Regions from separate parts of the Streptomyces sp. NPDC020807 genome, predicted to be linked through region 1. Evidence: riboswitches for the same ligand, from Rfam matches in the RefSeq annotation. Region 1 holds a riboswitch; the other holds the start of a gene.
The links. A riboswitch is a leader RNA that binds a small molecule or an ion and turns the genes downstream of it on or off. The one in region 1 is predicted to bind ZMP and ZTP.
Positions count from the first base shown of each region.

Region 2: linked by a shared signal. The riboswitch ahead of AB0G79_RS11335 (bifunctional 5,10-methylenetetrahydrofolate dehydrogenase/5,10-methenyltetrahydrofolate cyclohydrolase) and the one ahead of glyA (serine hydroxymethyltransferase) in region 1 are both predicted to bind ZMP and ZTP.

Region 1 covers NZ_JBFADU010000002.1:525,254-533,072, reverse strand. Annotated here, with positions in the region: gene AB0G79_RS05585 (SDR family NAD(P)-dependent oxidoreductase) at 1-632, shown strand, start outside; gene AB0G79_RS05580 (2'-5' RNA ligase family protein) at 636-1,223, opposite strand; gene trpS (tryptophan--tRNA ligase) at 1,329-2,342, opposite strand; gene glyA (serine hydroxymethyltransferase) at 2,433-3,701, opposite strand; ZMP/ZTP riboswitch at 3,786-3,876, opposite strand; gene rocD (ornithine--oxo-acid transaminase) at 3,985-5,190, shown strand; gene AB0G79_RS05560 (polysaccharide deacetylase family protein) at 5,338-6,033, shown strand; gene AB0G79_RS05555 (glutathionylspermidine synthase family protein) at 6,041-7,225, opposite strand; gene AB0G79_RS05550 (hypothetical protein) at 7,250-7,576, opposite strand; gene AB0G79_RS05545 (hypothetical protein) at 7,690-7,819, shown strand, end outside.
Region 2 covers NZ_JBFADU010000005.1:252,934-260,752, forward strand. Annotated here, with positions in the region: gene AB0G79_RS11320 (DEAD/DEAH box helicase) at 1-2,775, shown strand, start outside; gene AB0G79_RS11325 (SWF or SNF family helicase) at 2,772-4,280, shown strand; gene AB0G79_RS11330 (hypothetical protein) at 4,261-5,190, opposite strand; gene AB0G79_RS11335 (bifunctional 5,10-methylenetetrahydrofolate dehydrogenase/5,10-methenyltetrahydrofolate cyclohydrolase) at 5,394-6,248, opposite strand; ZMP/ZTP riboswitch at 6,277-6,385, opposite strand; gene AB0G79_RS11340 (GAF domain-containing protein) at 6,556-7,819, shown strand, end outside.

The DNA.
Region 1 (7,819 bases):
TCGACACCGACACCCACGAGGAGCGGCTCGGCAAGATCTTCGCCGAGGGGCCCGTCGACATGGTGCTGCTCGCCTTCGGGCTCCTCGGCGACCAGGCGCGCGACGAGTCCGACCCCGTGGCCGCCGTGCGGGTCGCGCAGACCAACTACACGGGCGCGGTCTCGGCCGGTCTCGTGTGCGCGGGCGCGCTCCAGGCGCAGGGGCACGGTTCGCTGGTGGTGCTGTCCTCGGTGGCGGGCGAGCGGGCCCGGCGCGCGGACTTCATCTACGGCTCGTCGAAGGCCGGGCTCGACGTCTTCGCGCAGGGGCTCGGGGACGCCCTGCACGGCACGGGGGCGCGTGTCATGGTCGTACGCCCCGGGGTCGTGCGCTCGCGCCGGACGGACGGACGGCGGCTGGACGCGCGGCTCGCGGACGCGCACCAGAGGGACGCCCGCCGACGGGGCTCCCGGCGGGCCGGTGCGGGGCTGACGGACGCCCGGCTGTCGACGACGCCGGAGGCGGTCGCGACGGCGATCGAGCTGGGGCTGCGGCGGCGCTCGGAGACGGTGTGGGTGCCGGGGGCGCTGCGGGTGGTGATGACGGCGGTGCGGCACGTGCCGAGGCCGCTGTTCCGGCTGCTGCCGGTGTGACCGTCAGCAGCCGGGCCGCGTGGTGACCGGGGTCCCGCCCTGCGTGGGGACCGCGGAGATCGGGCGGCCGCTGCCGAACTCGTAGTCGTACAGCTTCCGCCACACGCCGTCGGGCCCCTGCTCGTACAGCGCGAAGGAGCCGCAGGTCCAGGCCGCCTCGTAGCCGGCGAGCTCCTCGTACGCCCGGTCCATGCCCTCCTCGGAGATGGCGTGGGCGATGGTGACGTGCGGGTGGTACGGGAACTGGAGCTCGCGGGCGAGCGGTCCCGTCTCGTCGCGGATCTCCTGCTGGAGCCGGTTGCAGGACGGGACGCCCTCGTCGAGCTTCACGAAGACGACCGGGGAGAGCGGGCGGAAGGTGCCCGTGCCCTTGAGCCTCACGGGGAACGGCTCGTGGTCGGCGGCGACCCCGGCGAGGTGCGCCTCGATCTCGGGGAGCCGCTCCTCGTCGACCTCGGTCGGCGGTACGAGGGTGACGTGGGTCGGGATGCCGTGCGCGGCGGGATCCCCGAAGCCCGCGCGCCGCTCCTGGAGCAGGCTGCCGTAGGGCTCCGGGACCGCGATCGAAACGCCGAGCGTTACGGTCCCCACGTCGTTCTCCTCCGTCGTCCGTCGAGTGGTGTGCGGGTGGTGCAGTCGCCAGTGTGCGTCCTGCACCGCCCTCGTGGCCAGGGTCCTAGGACCGTGCCCCGCGCCTCAGTGCTTCGCGGGCAGGAAACCGATCCGCTCGTAGGTCTGCGCCAGCGTCTCCGCCGCGACCGCGCGCGCCTTCTCCGCGCCCTTGGCCAGGATCGAGTCCAGCGTCTCCGTGTCGTCCAGGTATTCCTGGGTGCGGGCCCGGAACGGCGTGACGAAGTCCACGACGACCTCGGCGAGGTCGGTCTTCAGGGCGCCGTACATCTTGCCCTCGTAGCTCTTCTCCAGGTCCGCGACGGAGGTGGAGGTGAGCGTGGACATGATGGTGAGCAGGTTGGAGACGCCGGCCTTGTTCTCCGGGTCGAAGCGGATCACCGTGTCGGTGTCGGTGACGGCGCTCTTGACCTTCTTGGCGGTGGCCTTCGGGTCGTCGAGGAGGTTGACGAGGCCCTTCGGCGAGGGCGCCGACTTGCTCATCTTGCTCGTCGGGTCCTGGAGGTCGTAGATCTTCGCCGTCTCCTTGAGGATGTACGGCGCGGGGAGCGTGAACGTGTCGCCGAAGCGGCCGTTGAAGCGCTCCGCGAGGTCGCGGGTGAGCTCGATGTGCTGGCGCTGGTCCTCGCCGACCGGGACCTGGTTCGCCTGGTAGAGCAGGATGTCCGCGACCTGGAGGATCGGGTACGTGAAGAGGCCGACGGTGGCGCGGTCGGAGCCCTGCTTGGCGGACTTGTCCTTGAACTGGGTCATGCGGGAGGCCTCGCCGAAGCCGGTGAGGCAGTTCATGACCCAGCCGAGCTGCGTGTGCTCGGGGACGTGGCTCTGGACGAAGAGCGTGCAGCGCTCCGGGTCGAGGCCGGCGGCGAGCAGCTGGGCGGCGGCGAGCCGGGTGTTGGCGCGGAGCTCCGCCGGGTCCTGCGGGACCGTGATGGCGTGCAGGTCGACGACCATGTAGAAGGCGTCGTGGGTCTCCTGGAGGTCCACCCACTGGCGGACGGCACCGAGGTAGTTGCCGAGGTGGAACGAGCCTGCGGTGGGCTGGATTCCGGAGAGCACGCGGGGATTCTCAGAGGCCATGCACATCATTGTCTCAGGTGCGACGGACGGGAAAGCCCCGGGCGGCGCGGACCCGGGGCTTCCGTATCGCTGGTGCGCGCTCCGTGAGGGTCAGAGCGGCAGGCCCGGCGCCGGGTACGCGGCCATCAGCTCCGCGACCTCCGCGCGGACCGTGTCGAGCGCGGCCTCGTCGCCGGTGCCGGCCGCCGCGACACCGCGGTCGATCCACTCCGCGACCAGGGCCATGTGCTCCGTGCCGAGTCCGCGCGAGGTGAGCGACGGCGTGCCGATGCGGATGCCGGAGGGGTCGAAGGGCTTCCGGGGGTCGTAGGGGACGGTGTTGTAGTTGACGACGATCCCGGCCCGGTCGAGGGCCTTCGCGGCGGTCTTGCCCGGGACCTGCTTGGGCGTGAGGTCCATGAGGATCAGGTGGTTGTCGGTGCCGCCGGAGACCAGGTCGAAGCCGCGGGCGAGGAGCGCCTCGGCGAGGGCCTTGGCGTTGGCGACGACGTCGTGCGCGTAGTCGCGGAAGGACGGCTGGGCCGCCTCGCGCAGGGCGACGGCGATGGCGGCGGTGGTCTGGTTGTGCGGGCCGCCCTGGAGGCCGGGGAAGACGGCCTTGTCGAGGGCCTTGGCGTGCTCCTCGGTGGACATGAGCATGGCGCCGCGCGGGCCGCGCAGGGTCTTGTGGGTGGTCGTGGAGATCACGTCCACGTGCCCGGCCGGGGAGGGGTGGGCGCCGCCGGCGATCAGGCCGGCGATGTGGGCGATGTCGGCGACGAGCACGGCGCCGGCCTCGCGGGCGATCTCGCCGAAGGCGGCGAAGTCGATCGTGCGGGGCAGGGCGGTGCCGCCGCAGAAGATCACCTTCGGGCGCTCCTTGAGGGCGAGCTCGCGGACCTCGTCGAAGTCGACGAGCCCGGTGTCGTGGCGCACGCCGTACTGGACGCCGCGGAACCACCTGCCGGTCGCGGAGACGCCCCAGCCGTGGGTGAGGTGGCCGCCCATCGGCAGGGACATGCCCATGACGGTGTCGCCGGGCTCGGCGAAGGCGAGGTAGACGGCGAGGTTGGCCGGGGAGCCGGAGTAGGGCTGGACGTTGGCGTGGTCGACGCCGAAGAGGGCCTTGGCGCGCTCGATCGCGAGGGTCTCGACCTGGTCGATGTTCTGCTGGCCCTCGTAGTAGCGGCGGCCGGGGTAGCCCTCGCTGTACTTGTTCTGGAGGACGGTCCCGGAGGCTTCGAGGACGGCGGCGGAGACGTAGTTCTCGCTGGGGATGAGGCGGAGGGTCTCGCCCTGGAGCCGCTCCTCGGCGCCGACGAGGGCGGCGATCTCGGGGTCGGCGGCGGCGAGCGCGGGGTGCTGCTGCGGGGTGGTCACGGTGTCGTCCTCCGGGCGTTCGGCGGATGCGGTACGGATCCGGTCCCGGAGCTGAGGTGCGCACGGGACCGAAGGTGTCGGGGCCCGTGATGCCCAGGCGGGCGGCACCTCGTGTGGTGGAGCGCGCACGGCTTCCCCGGGGTCGCTTCCCCGTACGCCAGTCGCCGTGCGTGTTTCCACAGTAGCGGGCGCGCCGTCGGGGAGGTTTCCCGGTCCGGCATGCGAGCGACGATAAGAAGGGGGCCACACGCACCCCCCGAGCCGCAGGACGAACGGAGATCCCGTGTCGAGGACTGAAGACGCGATCGCTGCCGCGGACGCGCACAGCGCGCACAACTACCACCCCCTTCCGGTCGTCGTCGCCTCGGCGGACGGCGCCTGGATGACCGACGTCGAGGGGCGCCGCTATCTGGACATGCTCGCCGGGTACTCGGCGCTCAACTTCGGCCACGGCAACCGGCGGCTGATCGAGGCGGCGAAGGCGCAGCTGGAGCGGGTGACGCTGACCTCGCGCGCCTTCCACCACGAGCGCTTCGCCGAGTTCTGCACGCAGCTCGCCGCGTTGTGCGGGAAGGAGGCGGTGCTGCCGATGAACACGGGGGCGGAGGCGGTCGAGACGGCCGTGAAGACCGCCCGCAAGTGGGGGTACGAGGTGAAGGGCGTGCCGGACGGGCACGCGAAGATCGTGGTGGCGGCGAACAACTTCCACGGCCGGACGACGACGATCGTCAGCTTCTCGACGGACCACGAGGCGCGGGACCACTTCGGTCCGTACACGCCGGGGTTCGAGATCGTCCCGTACGGGGACCTCACGGCGCTCGACGCGGCGGTGACCGAGAACACGGTGGCGGTGCTGCTCGAACCGATCCAGGGCGAGGCGGGGGTGCTGGTCCCGCCGCCCGGATACCTGGCCGGGGTCCGGGAGCTGACGCGGCGGCGGAACGTCCTGTTCATGGCGGACGAGATCCAGTCGGGTCTGGGCCGGACGGGGAGGACGTTCGCGTGCGAGCACGAGGGCGTGGTGCCGGACGTGTACATCCTGGGGAAGGCGCTGGGCGGCGGTGTCGTGCCGGTGTCGGCGGTGGTCGCCGACCGTGAGGTGCTCGGGGTGTTCCGGCCGGGCGAGCACGGTTCGACCTTCGGCGGGAACCCGCTGGCCTGCGCGGTCGCCCTGGAGGTCATCGCGATGCTGCGTACCGGCGAGTACCAGGAGCGGGCGGCGGAGCTCGGCGAGCACCTGCACGCGGAGCTGCGGCTGCTCGTCGGCGGCGGGGCGGTGGAGGCGGTGCGCGGGCGCGGCCTGTGGGCGGGGGTGGACATCGCGCCCTCGCGCGGGACGGGCCGGGAGATCTCGGAGCGGCTGATGGAGCGGGGTGTGCTGGTGAAGGACACGCACGGGTCGACGATCCGGATCGCGCCGCCGCTGGTGATCGGCAAGGAGGACCTGGACTGGGGGTTGGAGCAGTTGAGGGGGGTTCTGGCGGAGTAGCGGGTTCCGTCGGGAGGGGGTGGCGAGGGGCCGACCGGCTCCCCGGCGAGGGGCGGCCGGTTCCCCGGCGAGGGGCCGGCCGGCCCCTGGCGGGGAACCAACTGGGTCCATTGACACGGCAGTTGGTCTAGGCCAATGATGCTCGCCATGTCGAGACTCCGTCTGCGGCCCGCCCTGCGCGCCGCGCTCGCCGCCCTCGTCCCGCTCGCGCTGCTCGGCGCGTTCGCGGGGCCCGCCCACTCCGCCCCCGCGGCGGCCTGGCCCGAGCCCGTCCCGGTGGTCTCCCACGTCGAGACCGCCGACCCGGTCGTCTTCATCACCATCGACGACGGCTGGAACCACGACCCGGAGGCGGCGCGGCTGCTGCTCGACCGCCGGGTGCCCGCCTCGCTGTTCCTGCTCCCGGGCGCGTACTCGTACGACTCCGGCTACTTCCACACGCTGCTCGACCAGGGCCGCTCGCGCGTCGAGAACCACACCGTCAGCCACCCGGACCTGACCGCGCTCGACGCGGCCGGGCAGAAGGCGGAGGTGTGCGGGGCGCGCGACCAGCACCTCGCGCGGTTCGGCGACGGGCCCCGGCTGCTCCGGCCGCCGTACGGCACGTACGACGGGACGACCCGGACCACCGCGCGGCAGTGCGGGGCGAAGGCGCTGGTCACGTGGACGTACGACCTGACCACGTGGGGGTCCTGGACCCCGCCGGCGCCCGCCCTGAAGCCCGGCGACATCATCCTGCTGCACTTCAACGAGACGGTGGCGCAGGACCTGGAGCGGGCCCTGGACCTCGCCGAGGCGGCCGGGCTGAAGCCCGCGCCGCTGCGGGAGTACGTCGCCGAGTAGGCGGTCCTCAGAGAATCACGTGCGGGAGGAAGCGGGCGTACTCGTCGGTGACGGGCCCCGCCGACTCCCGGATGCCGAGCCCCGCCGCCTCGTCCTCGACGACCCACGCGCCGAGCACCACCCGGTTGCCGTCGAAGTCGGGCAGCGGGGCCAGCTCCTGGTAGCAGCAGGCCTCCCCGTCGCGGACGAACGGCTCCGTGCCGGCCTCGTGCAGCGTGACGCCCGCGCCCTCGCGGCCGAGCAGCGGCTTGGCGACCCAGCCCGTCGTCGAGGCGAGCTCGCGCGGGCCGTCGAGGTAGGCGGGGAGCAGGTTCGGATGACCCGGGTTGAGCTCCCACAGGATCGCGAGGAGCGCCTTGTTGGAGAGGAGCATCTTCCAGGCGGGCTCGATCCAGCAGGTGGTGCCGGTGCCGCCGCCGTTGTCGAGGGTGTCGAGGACGTGCGGGCCGAAGCGGTCGGTGACCAGCCACTCCCACGGGTAGAGCTTGAAGCAGCTGCGGATGAAGCGGAGCCGGTCGTCGACGAACCGGCCCGAGAGCCGGTCCCAGCCGATGCGCTCGACGGACAGCGCCTCCGTGTCGAGCCCTGCCTGCTGGGCGGTCTCGCGCAGGTACGCGACCGTCATCAGGTCCTCGCCGAGCTCGTCGGCGTCCGAGTGGGCGAAGTGGACCGGGCCGGGCGGCAGCAGGTGCGCCTGGCGCCTCCAGGCGTCGACGAGCCGCTCGTGGAGGGAGTTCCACTGGTCGGCGCCGGGGAACCGTTCCTCCATCCAGAACCACTGCGGGCTCGCGGCCTCCACGAGGGAGGTCGGCGTGTCGGCGTTGTACTCCAGCATCTTGGCCGGGCCCGTGCCGTCGTAGCGCAGGTCGAAGCGGCCGTAGAGGGAGGGGAGTTCGGCGCGGCGGTGCCAGGACTCGGAGACGCGGGAGACGATCCGGGCGTCGGTGATGCCGAGGTCGGCGAACCGGTTCTCCTCGACGATGTGCGCGGCGGCGGCGAGGCACAGCGCGTGCAGCTCCTCGACGACCTCCTCCAGCGCCTCGACCTCGGGGAGCGAGAAGGAGTAGTACGCGGACTCGTCCCAGTAGGGGCGCAGCGAACCGTCCGGGTAGCGGGTCAGGGGGTAGACGAGCCCCTGCTCCTCGACGGTCTCCTGCCAGCCGGGGCGGGGTTCGATCGTGTGGCGTTCCATGGTGCGCTGCCTGTGCCCGTCCGCTCAGCCGCCGCCGGAGCCGGAGCTCGAACAGCCGAAGCCGCCGGTGTCGACGGCCTGCTTGTCGAAGCTGCCGCCGGTGGCCACGTCCGTCACGGCGTTGCGACCGAGCGGCACCTGCTTCTCGACGGAGCCGCCGTAGTAGTACGCCCCCCGGTAGGTGGAGCCGCTGGAGCCGCTGGAGCCGCCGTCGCACTCGTAGCTGGGCAGCAGCTCACGGGTCGTGGTGTCCACGCACCGCCGGTCCGGCTCGGAGCCGCACGACGTGATCGTCGCGGCGAGCACGCCCATGCCGCCGAGCACGACCGTGCTCGACCTCAGTCTGCGCATCTTCGTCCCTCCCCTTCGCGGGCGTGTCCGTCGTGGCCACGACCGTCGCGACCGCACAGTGTAGGCCGGTGGTTTTCGGCCCCACGCCCTAGAGTCGTTTCGTGCTCTTGGGGATGGTTTGCGCTCTCGGTTCGGCCGTCTGCTTCGGCGTGGCCTCGGTTCTCCAGGCGGTGGCCGCGCGTGCGGCCGAGCCCGGGACGGGTGGCGGCGTCGACGTCGCCCTGTTGTGGCGGGCGCTGCGGC
Region 2 (7,819 bases), on a different contig from region 1:
GCGCACGCCCTTCCCCTACGGGAGGCGCTGCCGCTGCTCGCGCGGGCGCGATTCGACGCGTCCGCCGCACCGGCCACCGCCTTCTGGGGCGCCGCGTCCCTCCTCGCCCTCGACTTCGTCGCGCGGGGCCTGCTGCTGCCCGGACTCACCGCCGGGGAGTTCGACGCATGGCGGGTCGGGCCGCTCGGGGCCGAGGAGCTGGAGCGGCTGCGGACCCTGGCGGCATCGATGCCGCCGAGCGCGCACGCCGTACCGCTGCCCTCTCCCGCGGGGGAGTCGTCTCCCCTGCTGCCGCAACCCGAGGCGCTGCTGCGCGCGTTCGCCGACGCGGTCGCGGACACCCTTCCCCGTACCCCCGCCGCGCCTCTGGCGGCCGGCGGGCCCGCGTTCGCCGCCGAGGAGCCGCAGGCGATCCCGGAGCTGCGCGAGTGGGCCGCCGACGTGGCGGCGGGGCACGACGCGGGCGTACGGCTGTCGCTGCGCATCGAGGTCACGGGACTTACCGGCGAAACGGGTGACGACTCCGCAGGGGAGCCCGGATCCTCCGGCGAACCCGGCTCCCCCGGACAGCCCGGATTCCGTGCCGTTCTGCAGATCCACTCCGTCGCCGACCCTACGCTCGTCGCCGATGCCGCCGAGGTGTGGGCGGGTTCGGGGGCAACGGCCGGGGCCTTCGGCCCCCGCGCGCGCATGGACGCGCTTCTCGCCCTCCGGCGCGCCGCCCGCGCGTGGCCGCCGCTGACCCCGCTGCTCGCGGCGGCCGTTCCCGACACCGTGGAGCTCGCCGACGAGGAGGTCGCCGAACTCCTGGGGTCCGCGACCCGCGCGCTCGCGGCGACCGGCGTGCAGGTCCACTGGCCCCGCGAGCTCGCCGACCGGCTGACCACGCGCGCGGTGATCGGTCCCGTACCGACGGAGGGTCCCGTACCTGCGGAGGGTCGCGTCCTCTCCGCGGCGGACGAGCGAGAGGGGGAGGAGTCCGCCGGAGACGGGCGTTCCTCCGGTCCTTCCTTCCTCTCCGCCGACTCCCTCCTGGCGTTCAACTGGCGTTTCGCGGTGGGCGACCACGAGCTGACGCGGGCCGAGCTCGACCGGCTCGCGGAGGCCGGGCGGCCGCTCGTCCGGCTGCGCGACCGCTGGGTGCTCGTCGATCCGGCCGAGGTGATGAGGGCGCGTGCCCGGCAGGACACCAAGGTCACCCCCGTCGACGCGCTGTCCGCCGTCCTCACCGGCACGGTGGAGGCCGACGGGGCCGCGGTCGAGGTGACGGCGGCCGGTCCCCTGGAGCGGATCCGGGAGCGGATCGCCGACCCCGAGGGCGGCCGCCCCGAGATCGCGCAGCCCGCCGCGCTCGCCGCGACCCTGCGCGACTACCAGCTGCGCGGGCTCGACTGGCTGCACCGGATGACCTCGCTCGGTCTCGGCGGCTGCCTCGCCGACGACATGGGCCTCGGCAAGACGATCACCGTCATCGCCCTGCACCTGCACCGGCAGACCGAGCCGGCGACGGCCGGGCCGACGCTCGTCGTCTGCCCGACCTCGCTCATGGGCAACTGGCAGCGGGAGATCGAGAAGTTCGCGCCCGGCACCCCGGTGCGCCGCTTCCACGGCGCCACGCGCGAACTCGACGACCTCGTCGACGGCGGCGTCGTCCTCACCACGTACGGCACCATGCGCCTCGACGCCGAGCGGCTCGCCGCCCGGGACTGGGGCCTGCTCGTCGCCGACGAGGCGCAGCACGTGAAGAACCCGTACTCGGCGACGGCGCGTGCGCTGCGGACGATCGGGGCACGCGCGCGCGTGGCGCTGTCCGGCACGCCGGTGGAGAACAACCTGTCCGAGCTGTGGGCGATCCTGGACTGGACGACGCCGGGTCTGCTCGGCACCCTCGGCGCCTTCCGCAGGCGGTACGCCTCCGCCGCCGAGGGCCGGACGGACCCGGCCGCGGCCGAGCGGCTCGGGGCGCTGGTCCGCCCGTTCCTGCTGCGGCGGCGCAAGTCGGACCCGGGCATCGCGCCCGAGCTGCCGCCCAAGACCGAGACCGACCGGACGGTCTCGCTGACGCCGGAACAGGCCGGGCTCTACGAGGCCGTGGTGCGAGAGATCATGGAGGCGATCGCCGACGCCGACGGCATGGAGCGGCGCGGGCTCGTCGTCAAGCTCCTCACCGCGCTCAAGCAGATCTGCAACCATCCCGCCCAGTACCTCAAGGAGGACCGTCCGAGGATCGAGGGTCGCTCGGGCAAGCTGGAGCTGCTCGACGAGCTCCTCGACACGATCCTCGCCGAGGGCGCGAGCACCCTGGTCTTCACCCAGTACGTGGGCATGGCGCGGCTCCTGGAGACGCATCTCGCGGCGCGCGGCATCCGGGCGCAGTTCCTGCACGGCGGCACGCCCGTCGCCGAACGCGAGGCGATGGTGGCGCGTTTCCAGGACGGCGAGGTGCCCGTCTTCCTGCTGTCGCTGAAGGCGGCGGGGACGGGGCTCAACCTCACCCGCGCCGAGCACGTCGTGCACTACGACCGGTGGTGGAACCCGGCCGTGGAGGCACAGGCCACCGACCGGGCGTACCGGATCGGGCAGGACCGGCCGGTCCAGGTGCACCGGCTGATCGCGGAGGGCACGATCGAGGACCGGATCGCGGCCATGCTCGACCGCAAGCGGGAGCTGGCCGACGCGGTGCTCGGGACGGGCGGGGACACCCCGCCGGAGCTGACCGAACTGACGGACGCCGAGCTGGCGGAGCTCGTACGGCTGCGAGGGGACGGACGATGAGCGGCGACGACGAGGCATACGAGGGCGGGGGCGAGGCCGTGGACGGGTACGGAGGCGCTGAGGCGGGCGCGTACGGGAGCGAGGAGCGGACGTTCGCGGCGCTGCCGCCGACGCAGGGCTCGGCCTTCGCCAGGACCTGGTGGGGCCGGGCCTGGCTCAAGGCCCTCGAGGACTCGGCGCTCGACGGCCAGCAGCTGAAGGCCGGTCGGCGGCACGCGCGCGCGGGGGCCGTGGGAGCCGTGTCGGTGCGCCCGGGCCGGATCACGGCGCTCGTCAAGGACCGGGACGGGACGGCGTACCGCGCGGACGTGCTGGTGCGGGAGTTCGCGGAGGAGGAGTGGGAGCGGCTGCTCGACCTGGCCGTCGACAGCGCGGGGCACATCGCGGCGCTCCTGGACCGGGAGATGCCGCCGCACCTGGTGGAGGACGCGGCGGAGGCGGGGCTCGACCTGCTGCCGGGGATCGGCGACCTGGAGCCGGAGTGCACGTGCGAGGCGTGGGACCACTGCCCGCACACCTCGGCGCTCTGCTACCAGGTGGCGCGGCTCCTCGACGAGGACCCGTTCGTGCTGCTCCTGATGCGGGGGCGGGGCGAGCGGGCCGTGCTCGACGAGCTCCAGGCGCGCAGCGCGCGCCGGGCGTCCGCGCCGTCGCAGGGCGGCGTGCCGGAGGCGGCCGACGCGGTGGGCGCCGACGGGTTCCCGGGCGTGTCGGCGGCGGAGGCGTACGCGGCGCGGGACATCCTGCCGCCGCTGCCCGCTCCCCCGGTGGCTCCGGCCGTGCCGGGCGAGCCGCCGTCCCTGGACACGGAGACGGATCCGGAACCGGGGGTCGATCCGACGGCGCTGGAGTTCCTGGCGCGGGACGCGGCGGTACGGGCGCGGCGGATGCTCGGCGCGGCGGCGGGCGGCGCGGCGGCGGGCGGAGACGCGCGTGCCGTCCTGGGGGTGGGCCCGCTGACGCGCGCTCAGGACGCGGTGCGGCTCGCGGCGGGCTTCCCCGAGTCCTGGATCGCGACGCGGCTCGCGACCGGGTCGGGCAGGTCTCGGGCGGAGCTGGACCTCGCCACGCGCGCGTGGCGCGTGGGTGGCGCCGAGGCCCTCGCCGTACTGGAGGAGGAGTGGACGCCGGACGCCGAGGCGCTCGCCCGTGCGGCGGCGCGGCTCGCGGAGGCCTGGGAGGACGGCGAACGGCCGGTGCTGCGGCGCGGCGCCGGGGCCCGGTGGACGGTGGTGGGCGCGGAGGCGCAGCTGCGGCTCGGCGCGGACGGCCGCTGGTGGCCGTACCGCAAGGCGGGTGCCCGCTGGTCGCCCGCGGGTCCGGCGGACCGCGATCCGGCGGCGGCCCTGGCTGTGGCCCTGGCGCCGGCGGCCGGGCCGGCGGAGGCGGGTAGCGGGGCACGTGCCTACGGTACGGCGGGCGCGACCCGTACGGCAGACGCGGACCGTACGGCAGACGCGGACCGTACGGCGAGTGCCGACGTCCCTAGCGGAGGCGGCCGGTGAGTGTGCCGCCTTCGGCGGCGGGGGCGACCAGGCTGCAGGCCACGGTGTCCGCTCCGAGGAGATAGCTGGTGCGGTAGGGGAACTGCACGAAGGTCGTCCAGTGGGTGCCGGCGGGCTGCTGGGCGGCCTTCTCCCGGAGCGGCACGCGGCAGAGCGCCGTGGCCGCCGCCTGGATCGTCCGGTCGTCGGGGTACTCGCCCGTCAGGCGCGGCCGGGCGACCATCTCGGCCTGGTGCGGCGTGTCGCAGGCGCGCCGGAGTGCCGTACCCGGCGCGGCGCGGTCGATGTCGAAGCACTGGCCGACCCTCAGCGCCTCGAAGGAGACGGGCCGCTCTCCGGCGAGGCCCGGAGCGGGGGTTCGGGTGGGACGGGGCGTTCGGGTCGTCGCCGTGGCGGGCGGGGCGGGGGGCCTGGACGGCGCGGTACGGGCGTCCGTCGGCGTGTCGGTCTCGGGGGCGTCCGTCGGCGCGGCGGGCTCCGTGGGCGTGTCGGCCGTCGGGATCGTGGCGGAGCCCGTGGGCGCGGCGGACTCCGCGGGCGCGGCGGCCCCCGGTTCGCGCGGTACCGGGAGGTGCTGGTGGTCCGTGACGACCGGCGACGGTCCCGTCAGCGACTCGTCTCCCGGCCGCCCGGTGGCGAGCGCGTCGGAGTTCTCGCCTCCGCCGATGGCCGTGACACCGCCCACGACGAGGGCGGCGACGAGCAGGGGGACGAGCGGGACGCCGAGCCATCGCGCGCGCAGCGCCGCGGGTCCCGGGCGCGGCGCCCCGACCCGTACGACACGTGACCAGGCCGTCGCGGCGGGCTGCTCGGCCGGTTGTGGCGCGGTCGGTTTTGGCGCAAAACCTCCGGCAGAGGGCGCGCCCGACCGGCGGTCCTGCTGCGGAAAGTCGGACGGCTGATACGGCACGATCACCAGGGTTGCTTGTCCGAGGCCGTGAGGCGAGCGATCAGGGGGCTGTGGGCGCGGCCTGTACGGAATCGTGACCATGAAGCGTCGGTGATGTCCGTCATGGCCGGAAAAGATCCCTCCGCGTCGAAGCCCCTCCCCGTGGTGCTCGCACGCGGGGCCGGCCGGGACGAGCCCGGCCGGGCCCTGCGGGGCGACGCGTCCTACAGGCCGAGCTGGCGCTCGGCGGCCTCGACGGTCTGGGCGAGGAGGACGGCGATCGTCATCGGGCCGACGCCGCCGGGGACGGGGGTGATGAGGGAGGCGCGCTCGGCGGCGGAGGCGAAGTCGACGTCGCCGACGTTGCCCGGGTTGTAGCCGGCGTCGATGACGACGGCGCCGGGCTTGATGTCCTCGCCCTTGATGAACTCGGGCTTGCCGACGGCCGCCACGAGGATGTCGGCCTCGCGGACGACGGAGGAGAGGTCCTTGGTGCGCGAGTGGCAGTAGGTGACGGTGGCGTCGCGGCCGAGGAGGAGCAGGCCGGCCGGCTTGCCGAGGATCGCGCTGCGGCCGACGACGACGGCCCGCTTGCCGCTGAGCTCGACGTCGTACGCGTCGAGGAGGCGCATGATGCCGCCGGGCGTGCAGGAGACGAAGCCGGGGAGGCCGAAGCCCATGGCGGCGAAGGAGGCCATGGTGACGCCGTCGACGTCCTTCTCCGGCGCGATGGCCTCGAAGGCGGCGCGCTCGTCGATGTGGGGGCCGACGGGGTGCTGGAGCAGGATGCCGTGGACCTCGGGGTCCTCGGAGAGCGCGGAGATCGCGGCGACGAGCTCCTCGGTCGTGGTGGAGGCGGGGAGCTCGACGTGCTTGGAGCGGATTCCGGCCTTCGCGCAGCGATTCTGCTTCATCTTCACGTACGTCACGGAGGCCGGGTCCTCGCCGACCAGGACGGTCGCGAGACAGGGGGTGACGCCGGTGCGGCGGGTGATCTCGGCGGCGCGCTCGGCGGTCTCCTCGCCCGTGCGGCGGGCGAGGGCGGTGCCGTCCATGAGGGTGGCGGTGCTGGTGGACATGGCGTCTCCTGGGCGTCGTCGGTGACAGGTGGTTCGCCCAGGCGCACGGCAGCGGCACGGCCGCGCCGGTCGGGTGCGGTCCGTCCGGGCCGCTCCCCGGTGGTGATCCACCTCAAGCGCCAGTCACGGCCCGGGCTCCACTCTACGTGAGCGGCCGGAGGGCGGAGGGGGCCGGTCCCGGACACGGCGCATATGCCGGGTCGACCGGGCGCTTGTCGGGGGTCGGCCCACGCACGACGATGTGCCGGACGACGGGCCCGCGGTGCGGGCGCACCTCGATGGGGAGGCCGGGTTGAGCGAGGCGTGGGTGGCGGGCGCGCGGGGCGGGACGACGGCGGACACCAGGAACGACCCGCCTCCGCTGCGGCCGCTCGTCGCGGCCTCGTGGCGGCGTTCCGTACGGGCGAGGGTGAGCCGGGAGGGCGCTCCGCCGGTCGAGCTGGACGACGAGGAGCTCGCGCGGCACCGGGACGGTCATCCGCTGGCGGCGGCGATGCCGGTGATCCGCGAGCTGATGGGGGCGTACGCGACGGACGGGGAGCACCTCCTCGCGGTGTGCGACGCCGCCGGGCGGATGCTGTGGGTGGAGGGGCACGCGGGGACGCTGCGGAAGGCGAGCCGGGTGAACTTCGTGGCCGGGGCCCGCTGGTCGGAGTCGGCGGCGGGGACGAACGCGCCGGGGACGGCGCTCGCCGTGGACCGGCCGGTGCAGGTGGTGGCGGCCGAGCACTTCCGGCGGCCGGTGCGGGCGTGGACGTGCGCGGCGGCGCCGGTGCACGACCCGCACAGCGGGCGGGTGCTCGGGGCGGTCGACATCACGGGCGGTGAGCCGCTGGCGCATCCGCACAGCCTGGGTTTCGTGCAGGCGGTGGCGCGGGCGGCGGAGTCGCAGCTCGCGCTGCTCGGACCCGCGCCGCGCCCGTCCGGGCTGCGGCTCGCGGCGCTCGGCCGGGACGAGGCGGTGCTGTCCGTGGACGGGCGGCGGACGCGGCTGAGCCGTCGGCACAGCGAGGTCCTGGTGGTTCTGGCGCACCGCCCGGAGGGGGTGGGCGGCGACGAGCTCCTGACGTTGCTATACGAGGACGAGGCGGCGGCGCCGGTGACGTTGCGGGCCGAGCTGTCCCGGCTGCGGTCGCTGCTCGGGCCGGATGTGCTGCGCTCGCGTCCGTACCGGCTCGCGGGAGCGGTGGAGGCGGACTTCGCCGTGGTGGACCGGCGGTTGGCGTCGGGTGCGGTGTCGGCCGCGGCACGGGAGTACACCGGTCCGCTGCTTCCGGGGTCGCTCGCCCCCGGGGTCGTACGGTTGCGGGACCGGCTGGCGGACCGGCTGCGGGCGGCGCTGGTGGAGCGGCGGGACCCGGGGCTGCTCGCGGACTGGGCGTACCGCCGGACGAGCGCGGGCAGAGCCGTGACCAACACCTCCCCCGAGCTCGCCGCCCCCGTTGGCGAGGCGCCGGGGCGGGTGGACGTGGGCGGAATACCCCGACGCCGTCGAGCGCGCGCTGCACATTCTCATCGGCAACCGTGTCCCTTCTCCCGCTCCGCCGGCCGGCGGACCCCGGCGTCGTACA